2 regions of the Bacillus sp. FG16 genome follow, and region 2 is predicted to be linked to the other one. Evidence: riboswitches for the same ligand, from Rfam matches in the RefSeq annotation. Region 2 holds a riboswitch; the other holds the start of a gene.
The links. Region 2 has a riboswitch for S-adenosylmethionine ahead of ACODS7_RS16485 (methionine ABC transporter ATP-binding protein). Riboswitches for the same ligand answer to the same signal wherever they lie in the genome.

Region 1 (11,056 bases), on a different contig from region 2:
CGTCTTTTTATTATGTTGTAGAAGTATTTAATAAACGATTATATGCTTTATAAGCTGTGACGACTGCGATGAATGAACCGATTAAAAATAACGCTGAGCCGCCAAATGTAAATATTCGGCCAATAAACGTTTCCCTAGCTTCTTCTATTTCTTGTTGTAATTGTGTATTCATATTAATCACCCCGTAAACTATAGGCATTTAGTTATAGTCTATGTAGAATGCCTATAGTGTGTGAAGTGTAAATAAAAAACCTCGGTAGGCACCGAGGTTTTTTATAATCCGATATAAGGAGATGGATCAACTGCGTTTGTCTTGCCGACATTCCATTCTCCAAGATGAAGTTCGAAGTGTAAATGTTGTCCGTATGATTGGCCCGTGTTCCCCATAAATCCAAGCTGATCGCCTTGTTTTACAGTTTGTCCATTCGATACAGAACGGCTATTCATATGAGCATATACTGTCGTATATGTTTTTCCGTTTATACGGTGAGATAAATACACTACGTTTCCGTAACTAGATGATAATTCTGAACGGATAACAACGCCATCTGCAGCGGCGATAATTGGAACCGTTCCCGAAGCAGCGATGTCAATTCCTTTATGGTTATCTAAAGAACGTACACCAAATCCGGAAGTTTTTGATCCAGCTGCTGGTTTGATAAAGCCACCGATATTTGTATCATGTGGTGTTGGGGCTGCTTGAGTTGCTTGAGCAGATTTAGTAGCTTGTTGTTTGCGAGCCTCCTCTGCCTGGCGAGCTTCTTCCGCTTTACGAGCTTCTTCGGCCCGTTTTTCTTCTTCAATTGCTTTTTGAACAGCTTGACGCTGATTTTCTAAAATGCCTTTGGATTCTTCTAATCCTTCAATCTCTGAATCTACTTTTGCTACTTTCGTATGTAGATCGTTAATAAGAGTTTGTTGCTGTTGTTGGTTATTTTGTAATTCTTGCTGTTTTTGTTCTAGTTTTTGCTCAGATTCTTTCAGTTGTTGTTCTTTTTTCTCAACAGCCTCTTTTTCTGTAGTTACAGCATTTTGATCAGATGTTTGTTTTTTTACAATATCTGTATCATTGTTTAATATTAAACTTACGGAGTACATATTATCAACAAGATCGGCAATATTTGAAGAATTTGTTAGTACCTCTGTAATGATATTTGTACGAGGTTTTTCTTGCATAGATTGTAATCGTTGTTTAATAACTTCCTGACGTGTATCTATGTTTGTTTGTAATTGTTCAATATGTTTCTTTTTGTCAGTAATTACTTGTTGAGTTTTGCTAATTTCTTTTTTTGTATCGTTTAATTCAGCCTCGTTTTTATTAATAGAAGTAGTTAATTCATCGATTTTCTTCTGTAATTCTTGAATTTCTTTTTCTATTTGTTCTTTCTCGACTGATTTATTTTGTAAGTCACTTTGTTTGCCTTCTAATTCAGATTGAATGTTAGATAATTTATCTTGATTTGTTTCAGCGTATACGGGTGAAAGTAACGGGGAAGCAAAAATCGTTCCTGCTGCTAAAACACTAAACGCTGCAAATTTCTTTTTCATAGTTGTCTGACTCCTTTCCCTATGAATGTTATATATCATAAGAAGAAGAGTGTCTATCGTTGTAATCATAATGTAAAGAAAACTTTATAAAATTGCTAAGTTTTGTCGGAATTTATCATTTTTCAACTTTAATTGTCATAGTACTTACATGTTATTTACTTGTGTAACAAAGGTATATTTTGGGATTTATCTGTGAAATTAAGGAGAAAACTAAGAGTTTTTATGAGGTGAAATATTACTTGAAAAGCTAATAAAACACTAGTGAGGAATCGTTCTCATGTGAGGTTTTCTGACATGAGTCTACTTTTTGTCAAGAAAATTATTTGCGTTCGGGCAAACTTATTTTGTTGTCAGATTTTAATTTTTGATTTATGATTTTTAACAGGGACAAAATGTAGTGAATTGTCGAATAATATGTAATACTCTTAATTTCAAGTTTTATAGAGATAGAATGAGAGATAGAGTGAAACATCGAAGAGGGGGTTACAACAAATATGAAAAGAATAGGACTTGCATGGCAAATATTAATAGGACTTGCGCTTGGTATTGCAGTTGGGGCGATTTTCTTTGGCAATCCGGCGGTAGTGAGTTATTTACAACCAATTGGTGATATTTTCATCCGATTAATTAAAATGATCGTTGTACCGATTGTTGTAGCAAGTATTGTTGTTGGGGTTGCTGGTGTTGGCGATGTAAAAAAATTGGGCCGACTAGGCGGAAAAACAATTATTTACTTTGAAATTATTACAACAATTGCAATTATTGTCGGTCTATTAATTGCGAATATTTTCCAACCAGGAAAAGGCGTAAATATGGAGCAGTTAACAAAGACAGATATTTCGAAATATACACATACGACAGAGCAAGTACAAAGTCATTCATTTGCAGATACATTTGTAAATATTGTTCCAACGAACATTATGAAGTCATTAGCTGACGGAGATATGCTTGCTATTATCTTCTTCTCTGTATTATTTGGTTTAGGTGTAGCAGCAATTGGTGAAAGAGGAAGACCGGTTCTTCAATTTTTCCAAGGTGTAGCTGATGCGATGTTTTACGTAACAAACCAAGTTATGAAATTTGCACCATTTGGTGTGTTTGCGCTAATTGGAGTTACAGTTTCTACATTTGGTCTTGCTTCATTAATTCCATTAGGAAAATTACTAATTGTTGTATATGGAGCAATGATCTTCTTCGTTGTAGTTGTCTTAGGACTTACAGCGAAAATATTTGGAATTAACATTTTCCAATTCTTTAAGATTTTAAAAGACGAGCTGATTTTAGCATATTCTACAGCAAGTTCAGAAACAGTTTTACCAAAAATCATGGAGAAAATGGAGAAATTCGGTTGCCCGAAAGCAATTACATCTTTCGTTATTCCGACAGGTTATTCATTTAACTTAGATGGATCAACTTTATATCAAGCAATTGCGGCTATTTTCTTGGCGCAAATGTACGGTATTGAGTTATCTATTACGCAACAAATTACATTATTACTTGTATTAATGGTTACATCAAAAGGTATTGCAGGTGTACCGGGCGTATCATTCGTTGTATTATTAGCGACACTTGGTACAGTAGGTATTCCACCTGAAGGTTTAGCGTTCATTGCTGGTATTGACCGTATTTTAGATATGGCTCGTACAGCAGTTAACGTTGTAGGAAACTCTTTAGCAGCTGTAGTTATGTCTAAGTGGGAAGGTCAATATGACGCTGAAAAAGGACAAGCTTATTTGAAAGAGATTTCTGAAAAAGGTCAAGCAGCTTAATTATAATATGAACAAGCTCTCACATAATATGTGGGAGCTTTTCTGTATATAGAAGAGGAGCAGACATAATGAAACGTAAATATGGTGATGGTTCTTCGTGGAAGAGACTAATAGAAAAGGGTTATACGGTTAAGCAAGTAGAAGAGGGAATGCTCGGAATACTGGATATAAAAAAGGTGAGAGAGCCTAGTTGTAAAGAATATGATGGTAAAGAAATTTGTATTGCAGGTAATGGGTATACATGGGTTCAATATTTTATTAATGGAAAGAACTTTACGATTACAGCTATGTTAGATGATAGGCACAATTTAGTGCAATATTATATTGATGTGACGAAAGAATATGAAATAGATGACCGTGGTTTACCGTATTTTGATGATTTATATTTAGATGTAGTATTATTACCTAGCGGTAAGGTGTATGTATTAGATGAAGAGGAGCTAGAGGACGCTTATAAAAGTGGCGATGTCACGAAGGAAGATTATGAGCTAGCTTGGTACACGACGAAATGGATATTAGCAACAATAAAAAATAGTGAATTTTATTGGATTTCAATATTGGAAGAAGAAATCGAAAAGTTAAAATGATTATTGTATTCAAATTTTTGCATAATTACCAAAAAAATCTATACAAAAAATAATTGACTTTTGTTTTGTAAGCGAGTAAAGTTAGGGAAGAAATTATTATTAAAAAATAAATATGAAACCTTCTTATAAAGAGAGGCGGAGGGACTGGCCCTACGATGCCTCGGCAGCGGACTCGATTTCAGAGTGCTGTGCCAAATCCAGCAAGCGTGTGCTTGAAAGATGAGAAGAGTGTTTCTTATAGATGTATAAGACCTCTTCTCGTCGGAAGAGGTCTTTTGTTATTCATTAGAAAAAAGGTTGAAACTAGGGAGAGATGGTACTTTGAAAGAAACGAGAGGAAATGGTTTAGCTTTATTACCACTTGGGATATTTTTGGCGCTATTTATTGGTTCTGGAATTATTACAGGTGATTTCTATAAATTGCCGATACTTGTAGCGATTTCAATTGCTGTAGGAGTCGCTTTAGTGATGAATCGTAAAGAAAGTTTTAATGTGAAAGTCGAGCGGTTCGCTAAAGGTGCAGGAAATCCGGATATTATGATTATGGTATTAATTTTTGTGCTTGCAGGTGCATTTTCTGAAACTGCTAAAGGAATGGGTGGAGTAGACTCAACTGTTAATTTAGCGTTAACTATTTTGCCACCAGGATTTATCGTAGCTGGAATCTTTGTTATTGGTGCATTTATTTCATTAGCGATGGGAACATCAATGGGAACAATTGCAGCATTAGCACCGATTGCTGTAGGTATTAGTGGTCAAACTGATATCTCAATTGCACTTGCGATGGCTACTGTTGTTGGCGGAGCGATGTTTGGTGATAATTTATCATTTATTTCAGATACAACAATCGCAGCTGTTCGTTCACAAGGAACAGAAATGAAAGATAAGTTTAAAACGAACTTTTTAATTGTATTACCAGCGGCTATTATTACAATTGTACTATTAGTAATAGTTACTTCAGGAAGTGATACGCAGATTAAAGCGCATAGCTTTGAGTGGATAAAGATTTTACCGTACGCAGGAGTACTTATTACAGCGCTACTTGGCTGGAATGTACTTATTGTATTAGCTGGTGGAACTGTACTATCTGGTGTTATCGGTCTTATAGATGGAAGTTACACGTTAGAAAGTTTCTTTAAAAGTGTAACGACTGGAATGGGCGGTATGATGGAGTTAGTGTTACTTGCTATATTAATTGGCGGTATGGTTGAATTAATCCAATATAATGGTGGTATTCAATATTTAATGAATGTATTAACTCGTAATATTCGTTCGAAAAAAGGAGCAGAATTTGGTATTGCTGGTTTAGTGAGTATGACGAATATGTGTACAGCGAATAATACAATTTCAATTATCTTTACAGGCCCGCTTGCAAAAAATATTGCAGATCAATATGAAATAGACCCTCGTAAATCAGCGAGTGTATTAGATCTTTTCTCATGTTGTGTGCAAGGGTTAATTCCATACGGTGCCCAAATGTTAACGGCAGCAGGATTTGCAGCGTTATCTCCGGTTGAATTGTTACCATATGCATTTTATCCAATTTTAGTTGGAGTATGTGGGATTGTTTCTATTTTAATTGGGTTTCCAAGGTTTTCGAAAGTAGCTGAGAAAAAAGAGTATCATAAAACAGCTTAATTTAATATGAACGTTAGTAATTAAAAAACGTGCAGAGAATAGACTCTGCACGTTTTTTTTTGCGTAAAGGGCTGAATATGACTCGGTCTTAAGTCTGAGTTAAAAACGGTTCTTAAGCTCGTTATGGAAAGATGAAAAAATAGTTAAGATAAGAGTATCAAATCGAAGGGAGGCAAGCACAAGATGAAACAATTTCTAGCGTTTATCGCAGCCGGTATTTTGGCTTTAATTGCTCTTGGTAGTCTTGCTGGTATTGTAGGATTCGCAATCGGAGCAGGAGTTGTATATTGGAGCTATAAATCATTTGTGCGAGCTAAGTCATTTTTTGGAAAGTTAGCTTGGGGTATTGTTGGTTTAATCGGTTTATCCATTGCACTTTCTCATTCACCAGCATTAATCGGTATCGCTGCTTTAGTGGTTTTATACTACGGATACCGTGAGTGGAAAAAAGAAAAAGATGTAGTTGTTGAGTCTGCTCCAGAAAGTTCTAAACCATATAGCAACTTTGAAGATGAGTGGAACAAATTAATGAAAAACTAAAACAATAAATCAAATTATAAATAAAGTAGAAGAGAGGAAGATTTATAATGAAACAATCTTTATTCGGACGTGTACGCGATGCAATTTTAGCTGATTTTCATAATGTGTTAGATGAGAAGGAAAGAAAAAATCCAATTGCGATGTTAAACCAATATTTACGTGATAGTGAGCGTGAAATAACAAAAATTGAGAAGTTAATTGAACGTCATAAAACATTAAAATCTAACTTTGCTCGTGAGCTTGAGCAAGCACGCTATTTCGTTAACAAAAGATCAAAGCAAGCTATCATTGCTCAAGAAGCAGGCGAATTACAATTGCACGAACGTGCTTTAGAAGAGGTAGCTTATTATGAAGGGCAAGTAACTCGATTAGAAGAAATGTATGCAGGTGTTGTAGAGCAAATTGATGAGTTAGAGCGTCGTCTTTCTGAAATGAAAAATAAATTAAAAGAAATGCACGCAAAGCGTATGGAACTAATGGCACGTGAAAATATGGCACATGCAAATCGTCGTATGAATACTGCGATGCATAAAATGGATGAAAATAATCCGTTCTTACGATTTGAAGAAATTGAAGATCACATTCGTGACTTAGAAACTCGTATGAATGAAGAGCATGAGCGTGACACATTTGATATGAAAATTGCAAAACTTGAGCGTGAAATGAAGGAAAAGAATGATGTATCGTTAACGAAAGAGTTAACAAAATAATAGTAGTATATTATAAAACAGGCTTATGATATAGTGATAGGAGAAAAGGTGTTGGAAAGCAATGCCTTTTCTTCTATGTATATGTGACAAGAAGGGGGGGAGCTGAAATGAAGAAACATTTTTCAAAGACACAATTAATGGGGATGCTCCTCATCATATTTGGATTCGGTCTTTTTCTTGATATGATACTTGGACATTTTGAACCAGGTGGTCTCATTTTTGCATTTATTATGCTTATGTTTGGAAGGCATTATCGTAAAAAGAATCGTTATGTACGGGGAAATGTATTTTTATTTGTTGGTGGTATCGTATTTTTATTCTTCTTATTTTCATCAGCAGCATTTGTTCTTGTCGTATTTGCTTGTTTAGCTTTAATTGGTTATCAATTGATTCAACAAGGACATCAGCAAAAAGCAATGAAGGTTGAAATTAAAGAAAAAGGGATTATAGACGAAGAGAAGCAAATATATCGTACAGAACCATATTTGAAAAATATGTTTGTAGGCAATGTACGAATGATGGATCATATTTATGAACTTGAGGATATTAATGTTCAATATGGTGCTTGTGATGTGGAAATGGATTTAACAACTGCTATGATTCCAGAAGGAGAAACAGTAATTGTTATTCGAGGTGTCGTTGGTAATATTCGTTTATATGTGCCATATGATATTGAACTTTCTTTAAATCATTCTGTTCTTGTCGGCCGTGTGCTCTTGCCAGGTCATGAAGAGACAGGGTTTAACCGCAATGTTACATTTAGAACAGAGCAGTATAAAGAGGCTCCTCGTCGTATTAAAATTATTTCTTCGCTTGTCGTAGGCGACACGGAAGTGAGGAAAGTATAATGAAGAAACAAAAAAATATTTCGTGGATGTATATTCGTTATTCTATGTTGTCCTCTGTTAGTATCGCACTCATTTGTACAATTGTATATGTATGGAAAAGCGAGCAACAAGTGTATGATTTATTATGGAAGGAATCCATCGCTTCTGTTCCAATTGGCTTGTTTATTATGACTACAAGTTTACTTATCGGGGGAATTGTAGGATATGCAATCGGTTACTATATAGAGCAGCGTATACAAGGATTAAATACTTTTCTATTTGAAGTAGAGCGAGGGAATTTTCCGAGCGATGTTTCGTTTACTGCAGATGATGAATTTCATGAAGTGGAACGAAAAGTAATCGCTCTGGCTCGTCGATTAGAGGAGCAAGCGGGACTCTTTCAAAAAGTAACGAATGAACGAGCTCATTGGAATGAAGAGATGAGACAAGAAGCGATATCTCAAGAAAGGCATCGTTTAGCAAGGGAGTTGCATGATTCAGTAAGTCAGCAGCTTTTCGCAATGTCGATGATGATGTCAGCGATTAATGAACAAATAACTGAATTTCCAGATGTGACAAAAAAACAATTACAACTTGTTGAAAATATGGTTGTAAATGCTCAATCAGAAATGAGAGCATTGCTCCTTCATTTACGTCCTGTACAATTGGAAGGAAAGAAACTGACAGAAGGTATAGAGGAATTATTAACGGAATTATCGCGAAAACAACATATGAAAATTGAATGGCTTATTGAGCCAATAGAATTAAAAAAAGGTGTAGAAGATCATTTATTCCGTATTGTGCAAGAAGCGCTATCAAACACGTTGCGACACGCGAAGGCAAAGAAAACAGAAGTGCGCCTTCGAAAAATTGATCAATATGCGATTTTAAAAATCATTGATGACGGTGTTGGGTTTGAAGTAGGCGTTAATAAAGCCGGTTCCTATGGCTTAAGATCGATGCAAGAGCGTGTTCATGAAATTGGTGGGACACTCAAGGTACTTAGTTTCCCGGCCAAAGGTACACAAATAGAAGTGAAAGTACCGATTATGCTTGAGAGAGGGGGAGAAGTATGATAAAAGTATTGCTTGTCGATGATCATGAAATGGTTCGTATGGGTGTATCGGCATATTTATCTACACAGCCAGATATTGAAGTAGTAGGGGAAGCTGAAAATGGAAAAAAAGGATCAGAATTAGCACTGCAATTAAGACCGGATATTATTTTAATGGATCTTGTTATGGATGAGATGGATGGTGTCGAAGCAACACGTGCTATTATTCAAGAATGGCCAGAAGCAAAAATTGTAGTTGTAACAAGCTTTTTAGATGACGAAAAATTGTATCCTGTTATTGAGGCTGGGGCGACTAGTTATTTATTAAAAACATCAAGAGCAAGTGATATTGCAGATGCTGTACGAGCTACTTATGATGGAGAAACAGTATTAGAGCCGAAAGTTACCGGGAAAATGATGTCCCGTATGCGTCAAAAGAAAGAGCAACCTTTGCATGATGATTTAACGGAAAGAGAGTTTGAGATTTTGTTATTAATTGCAGAGGGAAAAAGTAATCAAGAGATTGCGGATGAGTTATTTATTGCACTGAAAACGGTAAAGACACATGTGAGTAATATATTAAATAAATTGAATGTAAGTGATCGTACTCAGGCAGTTATTTATGCATTTAGACATCAATTAACGAAGTGATAAAGTGAAACTTTAATTGGCGGGGGGATTCCTCGCTAATTATTGGATCGCTACAATATAGATTTGGCGTTAAAACCATTGAATGTTTTTATTGACGATAAATATTGTAAGCGTTATCATTGAGGTGTTAACAGTACATATAAAGGGGAGAATGTATATGTTAGTTCAAACTATATTCGGAATGGATAAGTCTAAAAAATTAGGGGATTATGTGAACGCATTACAAGCACTTTGTGAACAATATAATGTTGAAACAGATAAAATTGCGATTATTGAGGCAACAGAGGAATACTATTTATTTTTAGTAAAGCAAGAAGAGCACTATGATGTTGTCAAGGTAGAAACAGTTGATACGAATATTGAATATTATACGAAAGCTTATAAAATAAGCAGTTTTAATCATAATGCTTATCAAATGTAAAAAAACTCCCTTTTGGGAGTTTTTTTAGGAGGCTTTTACTTCGTTAGATTCGGTTAGTAATGGAACTTTTTTCGTACCGCTTAACTTAGCGATTGCAAGGCCAATAAGAGCTCCTGCTAATGCTGGTATTAGCCAGCCGATTCCTTCATTATATAAAGGGATAAATTCAAAATATGGTGTGATGAATGAAACTGAAATACCACCTTGTTTTAATCCATCAAATACGCTCACTACAGCTGCTCCGATTAAAGCACCTACATAAACAGAGCGATATCCACCGAAGTATTTATGAAGTAACGATAGTAGTACGAGTACAATCGCAATTGGATACACAACAAGTAGAATTGGAACAGAGATTGCGATAATGTTCGTTAAACCTAAGTTGGCAACTAATAATCCTAATGCGCAAATGATACTCGCGAACGTTTTGTATGAGAATGTAGTCAATAATGTTGAAAAATATTGGCTGCACGCAGATACGAGTCCAACGCATGTCGTTAAACAAGCGAGTGTAACGATAAGAGATAATAGGAGCAAACCGTACGGACCGAATAATTGTTGTACGATAACAGTAAGTAGCTGTCCACCATTTTTTGCATATCCGAGAGAGACACTAGTTGCCCCAAGCCAGCCGAGTGCACCATATACAAGTACGAGTCCTGTAGCGGCAATAAGCCCTGCTTTTGCTGTGGCGATGGCAATGGACTTACGATCATTCACACCTTTAGAGCGAATTGCATTTACAACGATAATTCCAAATGCAAGTGCTGAAATGGTGTCCATTGTTAAGTACCCTTCCATAAAGCCTTTGAAGATTGGAGAAGTTTGATACTCTTGCATAGCTGGTCCTGATTGCCCAAGTGGTGTAAAGACACTTTTAACAAACAATAAGAAAATTGAGAGTAATAAAATAGGTGTTAATATATTTCCAATACGATCGACAAGTTTAGATGGATTTAAACTCAGCCAAAATACGAAAGTAAAGAATATGATTGTATATACAAATAGCACTAGGCTGCTAGAGCGGATTGTTTCTGGTAAGAAAGAACTAACACCCATTTCATAAGCGACATTTGCAACACGTGGGATGCCCATGGATGGACCGATGGCAATGTATACAACTACTGTAAAGAAAATTCCGAATAATGGATGGACATGACTCGCGAGTTGCTGCATCCCATTTCCTGATAGAGAAATTGCGATAACAGTTAGTAGTGGTAAGCCAACTCCTGTTAGTAAAAATCCAATCATTGCTGGCCAAAAGTTTTCACCTGCGTTTTGTCCAAGCATGGGAGGGAAAATTAAATTACC
Region 2 (13,716 bases):
CTTCCGCTTTTCTTTTGCAAAAATAAACAGGAAACAACATGAAAATAACGAATATACTATATACTAAGTTCAAGGTTATATAGTATATGGTGATCGGGTGATGACATATGATTTATGTAGAAAAAGTCATTATTGTAGAAGGTACATCAGATAGAAGAAAGATTGAATCTATTATTCGTGAACCAGTGGAAATTGTTTGTACAAATGGTACAATTGGTTTGTCGAAAATGGATGAGCTCGTTGATCAGTTTTTTGATAAGGAAGTGTATGTGCTAGTGGATGCTGATGATGCTGGAGAAAAGTTAAGGAAACAATTTCGAAAAGAATTTCCGCAAGCCGAGCATATCTATATTGATCGCTCGTACCGAGAAGTGGCAACTGCGCCATCTACACACTTAGCAAATGTATTATGGGGAGCCGACATTGACGTTTATACAGAATATTTACGGTAAGGAATGATAGAAGTGATTGATTGGACAGGAGCCGAAGCTACAGCCCTAATAGAGAACGAAGAAAAAACAGTGTTATATGTATATACTCCAATGTGTGGAACATGCCAATTAGCAAAAAAGATGTTAACAGTCGTTGAGATGACAATTGAAGGCCTCAAAATTGGGATGTTAGATTTAAATTATGCTCCGCATTTAGCGAAAGAGTATGGGATTGAAAGTGTACCTTGTTTACTTGTTTTTGAAAATGGGACACTGATGAAGAAGATATATGCATTTCATTCGGTTGAATATTTATATACGGAATTAAAGTAGGCGGCAAAATTTTTGCCGCCTCGACATATTTCTTGGGAAATATGTCGAGATGCAGGATGGATACAGTATTTGTCGAGCGAAAATAACAGGATTGCTCTTTAGTGAGAGGGAATGGTATGTAATAGAAAGTGATATGAAGGATGTGATTTAGGGTGAGATTATATTCTTTGCTTCAATCATTTGTAAATTACGCTAATGGTCAATATCATTTAGAACCGCTTTTAAGACGAGAGGAAAAAACTGTTAATTTCCGTTTTAGAGATGAAAGTTGTTCGTTACAAATTTCAAGAGATTATATAGAGCTGCTACATGAGGAAAGAGGAACGGAACAAATCATTTGCTTAGATGAAAAAGATATAGAGCAATTGGTGAATGGAAATGTACGATTGCAAATGTTAATGAACGATGGGCGTGTACAATATTCGGGAACGTACCGAACGATGTTATTAGTTGAATCAATGTTTCATATATGTAAACCGATGTCAGTAGGTGCTTAAAATTCTGAAGTTTCATTTTTTACGAAAATTTCTGTTGACATGGTAAGTGTATATTGATACAATTCAAGTCATAAAATATAGACAATTTCATAAATTTCAAATCAGACGAAAATTGAATCTGATTTCTCTTATCAAGAGAGGTGGAGGGACTGTGCCCTGTGAAGCCCGGCAACCGTCAACTTATGTTGAAATGGTGCCAATTCCTGCAAAGCGAATGCTTTGAGAGATGAGAGAGAGGGATAATGTTGTTATATACGCATATAAACCTTTCTGCTTCTCTAAAGCGGAAAGGTTTTTTGTTGTTTGAATGTGGAGGACATTCAAATAATAAAAGTAGTGATAGCGGTGGACTACACGCATCAAAAATAAAAAAATGCGGAGTCTATCTAAACAAAAAAGGGGTGAACATCATGATTCTATTAGAGAATGTAAGGAAAATATATAAGGCGAAAAGCGGTGATGTCACTGCTGTAGATAACGCCAATTTAAAAATAGAAAAAGGCGAAATATTTGGTGTTATCGGATATAGCGGCGCTGGGAAAAGTTCTTTAATCAGATTGTTTAATCAGTTAGAGAAACCGACTTCTGGCCAAATTACAATTGCGAATCGTGTTATATCAGCAATTACAGGAAGTGAACTTCGTAAGGCAAGGCAAGAAATCGGAATGATTTTTCAGCACTTTAACTTACTTTGGTCACGAACTGTACGTGAAAATATAGAGTTTCCACTTGAAATTGCAGGTGTTGATAAAACGAAGAGAAGAAAACGTGTTAATGAATTAATTCATCTTGTTGGATTAGAAGGAAGAGGAGACGCGTACCCATCTCAGCTGAGCGGGGGACAAAAACAACGCGTTGGGATTGCAAGAGCATTAGCTAACAACCCACAAGTACTTTTATGTGATGAAGCAACGTCGGCTCTTGATCCAGAAACGACAGATCAAATTTTGGATTTACTATTAGACATTAATAAGCGCCTTGGTTTAACAATTGTACTCATTACACATGAGATGCACGTAATTCGAAAGATTTGTAATCGAGTGGCGGTAATGGAGAGAGGAAAGATTGTAGAAACGGGTCCAGTACTTGATGTATTCCGTAATCCGAAGCAAGATATTACGAAACGATTTGTACAGCAGTTAACAGATTCTGAAGATACAAATGAAACGATTGAAAGTTTAATTGAAAAATATCCAGATGGAAAAGTGATTCGTTTGCAGTTTATCGGTGAGGCTGTAGAAAGACCGGTGCTTCAACGATTAATGCAACGTAGTGATATAGAAGTTAGCATTTTGCAAGGAAATATCGCACAAACGAATAACGGTTCTTACGGTAGTTTAGTTGTTCATTTAAATGGTGAGGAAACAGCGATCCAGCAAGCAATAGAAGGAATTCATCAAGATCAAGTAGAGCTGGAGGTGATTGCACATGGATAAGTTACTCGCAAATGTTGATTGGAATCAAATGTTAGAAGCAACTGGTGAAACGTTATATATGACGGCAATCGCAGCTCTTGCGACATTTGTTTTAGGACTAATTTTAGGATTGTTACTTTTCATGACAGCAAAAGATAATTTATGGGAAAACAAATCAATTAATACGGTGATTGGAGCATTCGTAAATATATTCCGTTCTATACCGTTCATCATTTTAATTATTTTATTAATCCCATTCACAAAGATTCTTCTTGGAACAATTCTTGGAGCAAGTGCAGCGCTGCCGGCTTTAATTATTGGAGCGGCACCATTCTACGCGAGAATGGTTGAAATCGCACTTCGCGAAATTGATAAAGGTGTAATTGAAGCTTCAAAAGCAATGGGAGCAAAAACAAGCACAATTATTTTAAAAGTATTGATTCCAGAATCGTTACCAGCATTAGTATCTGGTATTACGGTTACGACAATTGCTTTAGTAGGCTATACAGCAATGGCGGGAGTTGTTGGTGCTGGTGGCCTTGGGACACTTGCTTACTTAGAAGGATTCCAGAGAGGGAATAACGATGTAACAATTGTTGCGACAATTTGTGTATTACTAGTTGTATTTTTAATTCAGTGGATTGGTGATAGTTTAACGACTCGAATAGATAAACGATAATAAAAAACGGGAGGATGTTTCAAATGAAAAAATTATTACTTACGGCACTTATTTCAACTTCAATTTTTGGTTTAGCTGCTTGTGGCGGGAAAGATAAAGATGAAAAGAAACTTGTTGTTGGTGCTTCTAACGTACCTCACGCTGTTATTTTAGAAAAGGCAAAACCGTTACTTGAGAAAAAAGGAATCGAGTTAGAAATTAAAAAATTCCAAGACTACGTATTACCAAATAAATCGTTAGCGGATAAAGATTTAGATGCAAACTACTTCCAGCACATTCCGTATTTAGAAAAAGAAATTAAAGATAAAAAATATGATTTTGAAATAGCAGGAAAAATTCATTTAGAACCGATTGGTGTATATTCTCAAAAATATAAGAGCTTAAAAGAGCTTCCAGACGGTGCAACAATTATTATGAGTAATTCAGTTGCTGACCATGGACGTGGTTTAGCGATTTTACAAAAAGAAGGCATTTTAAAAATTAAAGACGGAGTAGATCCAGTTAAAGCAACTCCAAAAGATATTGCAGATAATCCGAAAAATCTAAAATTCAAAACGGATATCGAGCCTGGTTTATTGCCACAAGTGTATAACAATAAAGAAGGCGATGCTGTTTTAATTAACTCTAACTATGCAATTGATGCAAAGTTAAATCCGGAAAAAGATGCAATTGCAATTGAAGGAAATGATTCACCGTACGCAAACATAGTAGCTGTTCGTAAAGGCGATAAAGATAAGAAAGAGATTAAAGCTCTTGTGGAAGTATTACATTCTAAAGAGATTGAAGACTTCATTAATAAAGAATATAAAGGGGCAGTTGTTCCTGTAAAAGAATAATTGCTGAAAAGGGCTGGTCTGATGCCAGCTCTTTTTCATAACTACATAACTATTGGGGAGAAGGGGACATCATATGAAAAAGATTCTATTGTCAGTTGTTACAGCGCTGTCTGTATTTACATTAGCTGCTTGCGGAGGGAAAGAGGAGAATAAGCTTGTTGTTGGAGCTTCTAACGTGCCGCACGCTGTTATTTTAGAAAAGGCACAGCCGATATTAGAGAAAAAGGGTATTAAATTAGAAATTAAAAAATTCCAAGATTATGTGTTGCCGAATAAAGCGTTAGCGGATAAGGAAATTGATGCGAACTACTTCCAACACATTCCTTACTTAGATAAAGAAATCCAAGAAAAAGGATATAAAATTGTAAACGCAGGAAAAATCCATTTAGAGCCAATGGGCATTTATTCTAAGAAATATAAAAGCTTAAAAGACTTACCAGATGGCGGGACAGTGATTATGAGTAATAACGTAGCGGAGCGTGGCCGTATGTTAGCATTGTTACAAAAAGGCGGCGTGATTAAGCTTAAAGATGGTGTAGATGTGGTTAAGGCGACAGTAAAAGATGTAGTCGAAAATCCGAAAAACTTAAAATTTAAAACAGATGTTGAACCTGGACTTTCACCGAAGTTGTATGAAAATAATGAGGGAGATGCTTTATTCGTTAATTCGAACTATGCAATTGATGCGAAGTTAAATCCAACAAAGGATGCAATTGCGATTGAAGGATCAGACTCTCCGTACGCAAATATTATTGCAGTTCGTAAAGGTGACGAGAAGAAAAAAGAAATTAAAGAATTAGTAGAAGTACTGCATTCAAAAGAAATTCAAGACTTTATTAATAAAGAATATAAAGGTGCTGTACTTCCGGTAAGTGAATAAATATGAGGAAAGGACTGGAAAATTACCAGTCCTTTTTTCTTTATATAAATAAGAAGAAAGGTGTATCATATAAGGATGCAAGGGAAATACTTATATACATTTGTGAAAAAATTGTTACTTTTTTTCGTCGTTTGCGATATCATTTTATTTGATATAAGATTAGAATGAGAATAAAATGAGAATATGAACGTTTTAGGAATTTTTAAAATGTATATATAGGATTAATGGAGGTATTGAGATGGCTGGTTCTACATTAACGGTTAAAGACTTACACGTATCAATTGATGGCAAAGAAATTTTAAAAGGTGTAAACCTTGAAGTAAAAGGTGGAGAAATCCACGCAATTATGGGACCTAACGGAACAGGTAAATCAACTTTATCTTCTGCGATTATGGGTCACCCAAAGTATGAAGTAACAGAAGGTAGCATCATCATCGACGGTGAAGATGTATTAGAAATGGAAGTAGACGAGCGCGCACAAGCAGGTCTATTCCTAGCAATGCAATATCCAAGTGAAATTAGCGGAGTAACAAACGCTGACTTCTTACGTTCTGCAATTAACGCACGTCGTGAAGAAGGCGATGAAATTTCTCTTATGAAATTTATCCGTACATTAGATAAAAACATGGAATTCCTAGAAATGGATCCAGAAATGGCACAACGTTACTTAAACGAAGGTTTCTCTGGTGGAGAGAAAAAACGTAACGAAATTCTTCAATTAATGATGATTGAGCCAAAAATCGCAATCTTAGATGAAATCGACTCAGGTCTTGATATCGATGCATTAAAAGTTGTATCTAAAGGTATTAACCAAATGCGCGGCGAAGAGTTCGGTTGCCTAATGATTACGCATTACCAACGTTTATTAAACTACATCACTCCAGACTTCGTTCACGTTATGATGAACGGTCGTATCGTTAAATCTGGTGGCCCTGAGCTTGCACAACGTCTAGAAGCTGAAGGTTACGACTGGATTAAAAAAGAATTAGGTATTGAAGACGAAACAACAGAGCAAGAAGCGTAAGAGAGGAGCATAAACATGACAATCGGTACATTACCTTTCGATCAAGAAACAATCCGTCAACGCGCAAGCGAAGTAAACGAAGCTGCTTGGTTGACTGAGTTCCGCTTACAAGCTCTTGCACAAGCAACAGAACTTCCAATGCCAACGCCTGATAAAACGAAAATTGAAAAATGGGACTTTATCGGAAAAGGCGACGCTGCTAAGCAAGAGCCTGTAAGTTCTTTAACAGAGCTTCCAGAAGCAGTGAAAAACTTAATCGATGAAAATAACAGCGTATTAGTGCAACGTACTGGTACAACTGCGTTCGTTTCTTTAGCAGACGAAGCAAAAGACAAAGGTGTTATTTTCACAGATATCGTAACAGCTGCAACAGAGCATGCTGAACTACTACAAAAGTATTTAATGAAAGACGGCGTGAAAGTAGACGAGCATCGTCTAACTGCACTTCATGCTGCATTAATCAACGGCGGTGCATTCGTATATGTTCCGAAAAACGTTGTTCTTGAAACTCCACTTCAAGCTGTATTCTTAGTAGACGGCGAAGAAGCTAACGTATATAACCACGTATTATTCGTAGCTGATGCGAACAGTACTGCAACTTATGTAGAAAACTATGTTGCAAATGAAAATGCTAAAGGTATTGCAAATATCGTAGCAGAAGTAATCGTGGAACAAGGCGCACAAGTGAAATTCGGTGCGGTTGATCTATTAGCAAAAGACGTAACAACTTACGTTAACCGCCGCGGTGTTGTTGGACGCGACGGCCGTATTGATTGGGCTCTAGGCCTTATGAATGACGGAAACACAATTTCAGAGAACGTTACGAACTTAATGGGCGACGGTTCATATGCTGATACGAAAACAGTAACAATTGGCCGTGGTAACCAAACACAAAACTTTACAACTAAAGTTGTTCACTTCGGTAAACACTCTGAAGGTTGGATTTTAAAACACGGTGTACAAAAAGATAGTGCAACATCTATCTTTAATGGAATTGGTAAGATTGAACACGGTGCATCTAAATCAAATGCACAACAATCTTCTCGCGTTCTTATGTTAGATGAGAAAGCTCGCGGTGATGCGAACCCAATTCTTTTAATTGACGAAGATGATGTAATGGCAGGTCACGCAGCTTCAGTAGGCCGCGTAGATCCGTACCAATTATACTACTTGATGAGCCGTGGTATTCCAAAACGCGAAGCAGAACGTTTAGTCATCCATGGATTCTTAGCACCTGTAGTTAATGAGCTTCCAATTGAAGGAGTAAAAGCACAGCTTGTTGAGGTAATTGAAAGGAAAGTTCGCTAATGAATATTCATGAAATACGCAAACAGTTTCCAATTCTTGATCAAAAAGTGAACGGCAAACAACTTGTTTATTTCGATAGTGCAGCAACTTCTCAAAAACCAATTCAAGTCATTGAAACGTTAGAACGTTACTATAAAGAATATAATTCTAACGTGCATCGCGGTGTTCATACGCTCGGTACGAAAGCTACCGACGCGTATGAAGGTGCACGTGAGAAAGTTCGCAAGTTTATTAACGCGAAATCAATGGAAGAGATTATTTTCACGCGCGGAACGACAACTGCATTAAATACAGTAGCGGCTAGCTATGGCCTTGAAAATGTAAAAGAAGGCGATGAAATCGTTATTTCTTACATGGAACACCATAGTAACATCATTCCGTGGCAACAAGTTGCGAAGAAAACTGGCGCAACTTTGAAATACCTTCCGCTTCAACCAGACGGTACAATTTCTTTAGAAGATGTTCGTCAAACTGTTACACCGAATACAAAAATCGTTTCTATTATGCAAGTATCAAACGTACTTGGAACGATTAACCCTGTAAAAGAAATCGGAGCAATCGCACACGAAAACGGAGCAATTATGGTCGTTGATGGTGCACAAAGTACACCTCACATGAAAGTGGATGTACAAGATTTAAACTGTGATTTCTACGCATTATCTGCTCATAAGATGTGCGGACCTACAGGTATCGGCGTATTATATGGTAAGAAAGAATTGCTAAACAATATGGAGCCAATTGAATTTGGTGGTGAAATGATTGATTTCGTAGATTTACAAGAATCTACTTGGAAAGAGCTTCCGTGGAAGTTTGAAGCGGGTACACCGATTATCGGTAATGCAATCGGACTTGGTGCGGCAATTGATTTCCTAGAAGAAATCGGTCTTGATAATATTGAAAAGCATGAGCATGAATTAGCGCAATACGCTTTAGAAAGACTATCAGAAGTAGATGGCGTTACAATTTATGGTCCAAAGCATCGCGCTGGTCTTGTTACATTTAATATTGAAGACGTACATCCTCACGATGTAGCGACTGTATTAGATGTAGAAGGCATTGCAGTTCGCGCAGGACATCACTGTGCACAACCGCTTATGAAGTGGCTAAAAGCTTCTTCAACAGCACGTGCGAGCTTCTATTTATATAATACAAAAGAAGAAATTGATACATTTGTTGAATCGCTAATCAAGACAAAGGAGTATTTCACAAATGTCATTTAATAATTTAGATACGTTATATCGTCAAGTTATTATGGATCATTACAAAAATCCTCGTAACCATGGCGTGTTAGAAGATAGTGTTACCGTTAACTTGAACAATCCAACTTGCGGCGATCGTATTCAACTTACGATGAAAGTAGAAGAAGGTATTGTGCAAGAGGCGAAGTTTGAAGGCGAAGGATGTTCAATCTCAATGTCTTCAGCTTCAATGATGACACAAGCAGTAAAAGGTAAGAAAATTGAAGAAGCACTTCAGCTTTCGAAAATTTTCTCTGACATGATGCTAGGAAAAGAGTACGATGACAGCATCGATTTAGGAGATATTGAAGCATTACAAGGCGTATGCAAGTTCCCTGCACGTATTAAATGTGCAACATTAGCGTGGAAAGCGTTAGAAAAGGGCTTAAACGAAGATAAGTAATGTTAAAGGTTCCTAAAAATGAGGTTATCTAAGGAGGGACACACCAACATGGCGAAGCAACTGCCAGATATCGGCGATTACAAATATGGTTTCAAAGACAAAGACGTTTCGATTTTCCGTGCTGGACGCGGTTTAACAAAAGAGATCGTTGAAGAGATTTCACGTATGAAAGAAGAACCACAGTGGATGTTAGACTTCCGTTTAAAATCACTGGATAAGTTCTATGAAATGCCAATGCCACAATGGGGCGGCGACTTAAACGACTTAGATTTCGATGAAATTACGTACTACGTAAAACCATCTGAGAAATCTGAGAAGTCTTGGGATGAAGTACCTGATGAAATTAAAGCAACATTTGATAAATTAGGTATTCCAGAAGCTGAGCAAAAATATTTAGCTGGTGTATCTGCACAGTACGAATCTGAAGTTGTATACCACAACATGAAAGAAGACCTAGAAGCTCTAGGAATCGTCTTCAAAGATACAGATAGCGCATTAAAAGAGAACGAAGATATTTTCCGTGAGCATTTCGGAAAAGTAATCCCACCAACAGACAACAAATTCTCTGCATTAAACTCTGCAGTTTGGTCTGGTGGATCATTCATCTACGTTCCAAAAGGTATTAAAGTTGATACACCACTTCAAGCGTATTTCCGTATTAACTCTGAAAATATGGGACAATTCGAGCGTACGCTTATCATCGTAGACGAAGGCGCACACGTACACTACGTAGAAGGTTGTACAGCACCTGTTTACACTACTAACTCACTTCACAGTGCGGTAGTAGAAATCATCATTAAGAAAGATGCATATTGCCGTTATACAACAATCCAAAACTGGGCGAACAACGTATACAACCTAGTTACAAAACGTGCGGTTTGTGAAGAAAACGCAACGATGGAATGGATTGACGGTAACATCGGATCTAAATTAACGATGAAATACCCAGCAGTTATCTTAAAAGGCGAAGGCGCTCGTGGTTTAACATTATCAATCGCGATTGCTGGTAAAGGCCAACACCAAGATGCTGGTGCGAAAATGATTCACTTAGCACCAAACACGTCTTCAACAATCGTTTCTAAATCGATTGCGAAGCATGGTGGTAAAGTAACTTACCGTGGTATCGTACACTTCGGACCAAAAGCGAAAAACTCTCGCTCTAACATCGAGTGTGACACGTTAATCATGGATAACCAATCTACATCTGATACAATTCCTTACAACGAAATCAAAAACGATTACGTTTCACTTGAGCACGAAGCGAAAGTATCGAAAGTATCAGAAGAACAATTATTCTACCTAATGAGCCGTGGTATTTCTGAGCAAGAAGCTACAGAAATGATCGTAATGGGCTTCATCGAGCCATTCACTCGCGAACTTCCAATGGAATACGCAGTTGAAATGAACCGTCTAATCAAGTTTGAGATGGAAGGTTCTATTGGTTAATATTTAAAAGTGGAAGCGGCTCGTTCAGAATGTGAGGGGGATGGAGCTTCTGACGTAGAGGCGCTTTTTGCCTCATAGGAAGAAGTGAAGCCACCGAACATTCTAGCCGCTGGAACTGGATAATATATGTATGGAGAAAGCGCCCTGCTGTGCAGGGCGCTTTTTTGTTTTGCGGATTTGTCTTGGCTTGGGAGAGGATACCCGGGTGGGTGTTCAGCTAAATATATCAACGATTTTTCAAATATATCGATCATAAACGGGAATATATCAACGATTATTTCAATATATCAACGTTTCGACAAGGAATATCGATTTGTCGACAAGATAAGACAAAAGAAAATCCTCACATACCCCAAACATTTTATAAGAACAGAGAACGACTAGGTTTAAGACAAAGATACTGACAAATCCACTTGAACAACCATCCACTGAATTCTCTATTAAACTTTTTGACAAATCCACCCCTCCCTCCACTATCTGGAATTCTTTCCTGCATTAGCAAAAGTTTCTCATATAAAAAAGGACAATCTTTTGCTTTTTCTCACAATGCGAGTACAATGTAAAATAGCAAGAAAAGACGAAAAGTATTTACAGGATTATTGTGTGCGCATAGCGTAAATGGCAGTAAGGAACTGAGAGGAGGTTTTTTCTCTGAATACAAATAAAGAAACAATCATCCACCTTTATCATACAAACGATATACATAGTCATTTTGAAAATTGGCCGCAAATTTCTCGGTTTGTTCTAGGGGAGAAAAAGCGAAGACAGGAAGCGGGAGAGACTGTTTTGACGGTTGATATCGGCGATCATGTGGATCGTTTTCATAGTATTTCGGAAGCGACAAATGGGCTTGGGAATACGAAGCTTTTAAATGAGGCGTTATATGATTATGTAACAATCGGAAATAATGAAGGCATTACGTTAGCGAAGGAACATTTAAATCGGCTCTATGATGATGCTGGATTTGAAGTGCTTGTCGCAAATTTATTTGAAAAAGAAGGTGTACGTCCATCATGGGCGAAGCCTTATAAATTACATACGACGACAGATGGGATTACGATTGCCTTTATCGGATTAACGGTAGCTTATCCAGAGTTTTATCATATGCTCGATTGGCATATTGAAGATCCGCTTATCCATTTAGAGTCTATTTTAGAAGAAGTGAAAGATGAGGCGCATATTACAGTTGTCCTATCTCACCTTGGGAAAAGTATGGATGAGTATATGGCGGAGCATTATGATATAGATGTTATTTTAGGTGCGCATACGCATCATTTATTTGAGCGTGGTGTTCTACTGAACAATACTTTACTTTGTTGTTGTGAAAAGTGGGGGCGCTACGTTGGTCACGTGCAGCTTAATGTGGATATAGAGACGAAGAAGCTGTTGAAAAAAGACGGTAGAGCGATTAAGACGGAACGGTTAGGTGCTTATAGCGATCCGTTATCCACAATTGAAATACTGGAGGAAGAAAGTAAGCATATAATGGCAGAGCCTGTCGTTCATTTAAAAGAGTCATTACCGGTTGATTGGTTTCAGGAGACGCCGTTTTCTCATATGTTAGCAAGTGCACTGAAAACATGGTGCGGTGCAGAAATTGGAATGGTGAATGCCGGTGTACTTCTTGAAGGGCTAGAAGAGGGTGTTGTAACGCGCGGAGATATTCACAGAATTTGTCCACATCCAATTAATCCGTGTGCTTTGAAAGTTCCAGGAAAGATATTAAGAGAAGTTATTTTGAAAGCACGTAAGCCGAATATGGAGAATCTTGAGGTGAAAGGATTCGGATTTCGGGGAAAAGTGATGGGGAAAATGATTTATGCTGGTGTTGAAGTCATTCCAGATACGATTCCTGGCAATAAAATTTTATTAGAAGATGTATTGATTAACGGCGAATCGCTGGAGTTAGACCGTATATATACGGTAGGAACAATCGATATGTTTACGTTTGGATACTTATACCCAGAGCTATCCACACTTTCTGGCAAACAATATTATATGCCAGAACTACTTAGAGATGTGTTAACGGATATGTTAATAACTCATACAACTTCCGTTAAACTATAGGCTAGTTAACTTGTAACACTCATTTTTCTCTTGTCATACAGATAAGAAAGAGAGGAGTGTGAACTATGGTTAATGTGGAGCCAATTATAATTGATAATTATACGTTTATTGCGGTTAGCGTGAAACTTCCAAAGACGAATTTGCTAGCTGTAATGAGCGATAAAGGATATATTATGTGTGGTGCATTAGATGTAGGTCTTTTAAATGAGAAGTTAGGTGATCGGGGAATTATTGCTGGTCGTGCGGTTGGTGTAAGAACGATTGAACAACTTCTTGAAGCGCCACTAGAATCGGTAACGACTGGAGCTGAAGCATTAGGCATTCCAGCAGGAACGATTGGAAAAGAAGCATTATTAAAAATGAGATAAGCATATATCGTCCCTCCTTCTTGCATAGAAATGATATAAGAAGGAGGTTTTTTTATGAGTATATTTCGCTCGAAAAATTCGCGGTTTCGAAGGGGACCTATTGCCTTTCGGTATATACTGCTTATGTCGTTTATTCTTTTTGTTGTATTACTTACGCAAGGGTTGTGGATTGTGAATAATAGTATTCAGCCGACCTTAATTAAATATGGGGAAGCAGAGACGCATAAAATGGGGACGGCAATTATGACGAAGGCGGTAAAGGATCGAATTAATGAAGGATTCGATGTCGATTCATTAATGAAAGTACAGAATGATAAAAACGGGAAAGTATCCACAATTAATTTAAATACAAAGCAAGTAAATGAAATCGTAACGTCAACGACCACGTACATAGAAAAATATTTGCAGCAAGTAGAACAAGGGAATTTGAAGGAGCTAGGTATTTCAGAAAAAAACGGGGCGACTATGGCAGTGCCTTTTGGGCGTGTAACTGATAATGCGCTTCTTGGTAATATAGGACCAGATATTCCGATTCATTTCACGCCAATTGGGCATGTGAATACAGATATTAAACAAAAAATTGAGCCGCATGGGATTAATACTACAGCGATTCAAATTGTTATGGAAATGGAAGTAACGCTGCAAGTAATTATTCCATTTCATACGAAAGAGATAACTGTGAAACAAAATGTTCCGATTGCGACGCGCATCGTTCAAGGGGAAGTGCCTACGTATTATGGAAGCGGAAGTGTTGCTGTACCTGATAAAAAGAAAACAGATAGTTAGTTGCA

Region 1: linked by a shared signal. The riboswitch ahead of ACODS7_RS12620 (Na+/H+ antiporter NhaC family protein) and the one ahead of ACODS7_RS16485 (methionine ABC transporter ATP-binding protein) in region 2 are both predicted to bind S-adenosylmethionine.

The regions. Positions count from the first base shown of each region.
Region 1 covers NZ_JBMDKC010000028.1:13,629-24,684, reverse strand. The annotation lists gene ACODS7_RS12640 (hypothetical protein) at 11-172, opposite strand; gene ACODS7_RS12635 (murein hydrolase activator EnvC family protein) at 274-1,548, opposite strand; gene gltP (glutamate/aspartate:proton symporter GltP) at 2,043-3,317, shown strand; gene ACODS7_RS12625 (ribonuclease FAU-1 family protein) at 3,386-3,904, shown strand; SAM riboswitch class I at 4,025-4,130, shown strand; gene ACODS7_RS12620 (Na+/H+ antiporter NhaC family protein) at 4,226-5,542, shown strand; gene ACODS7_RS12615 (lmo0954 family membrane protein) at 5,726-6,082, shown strand; gene ACODS7_RS12610 (PspA/IM30 family protein) at 6,130-6,792, shown strand; gene liaF (cell wall-active antibiotics response protein LiaF) at 6,900-7,640, shown strand; gene ACODS7_RS12600 (sensor histidine kinase) at 7,640-8,695, shown strand; gene ACODS7_RS12595 (response regulator) at 8,692-9,324, shown strand; gene ACODS7_RS12590 (DUF3922 domain-containing protein) at 9,407-9,745, shown strand; gene brnQ3 (branched-chain amino acid transport system II carrier protein BrnQ3) at 9,770-11,056, opposite strand, start outside.
Region 2 covers NZ_JBMDKC010000042.1:10,642-24,357, forward strand. The annotation lists gene ACODS7_RS16470 (toprim domain-containing protein) at 108-452, shown strand; gene ACODS7_RS16475 (thioredoxin family protein) at 456-764, shown strand; gene ACODS7_RS16480 (hypothetical protein) at 917-1,261, shown strand; SAM riboswitch class I at 1,387-1,494, shown strand; gene ACODS7_RS16485 (methionine ABC transporter ATP-binding protein) at 1,672-2,697, shown strand; gene ACODS7_RS16490 (methionine ABC transporter permease) at 2,690-3,355, shown strand; gene metQ (methionine ABC transporter substrate-binding lipoprotein MetQ) at 3,379-4,191, shown strand; gene metQ (methionine ABC transporter substrate-binding lipoprotein MetQ) at 4,265-5,071, shown strand; gene sufC (Fe-S cluster assembly ATPase SufC) at 5,310-6,095, shown strand; gene sufD (Fe-S cluster assembly protein SufD) at 6,111-7,403, shown strand; gene sufS (cysteine desulfurase SufS) at 7,403-8,623, shown strand; gene sufU (Fe-S cluster assembly sulfur transfer protein SufU) at 8,613-9,044, shown strand; gene sufB (Fe-S cluster assembly protein SufB) at 9,093-10,490, shown strand; gene ACODS7_RS16530 (bifunctional metallophosphatase/5'-nucleotidase) at 11,166-12,557, shown strand; gene ACODS7_RS16535 (YunC family protein) at 12,623-12,925, shown strand; gene yunB (sporulation protein YunB) at 12,980-13,711, shown strand.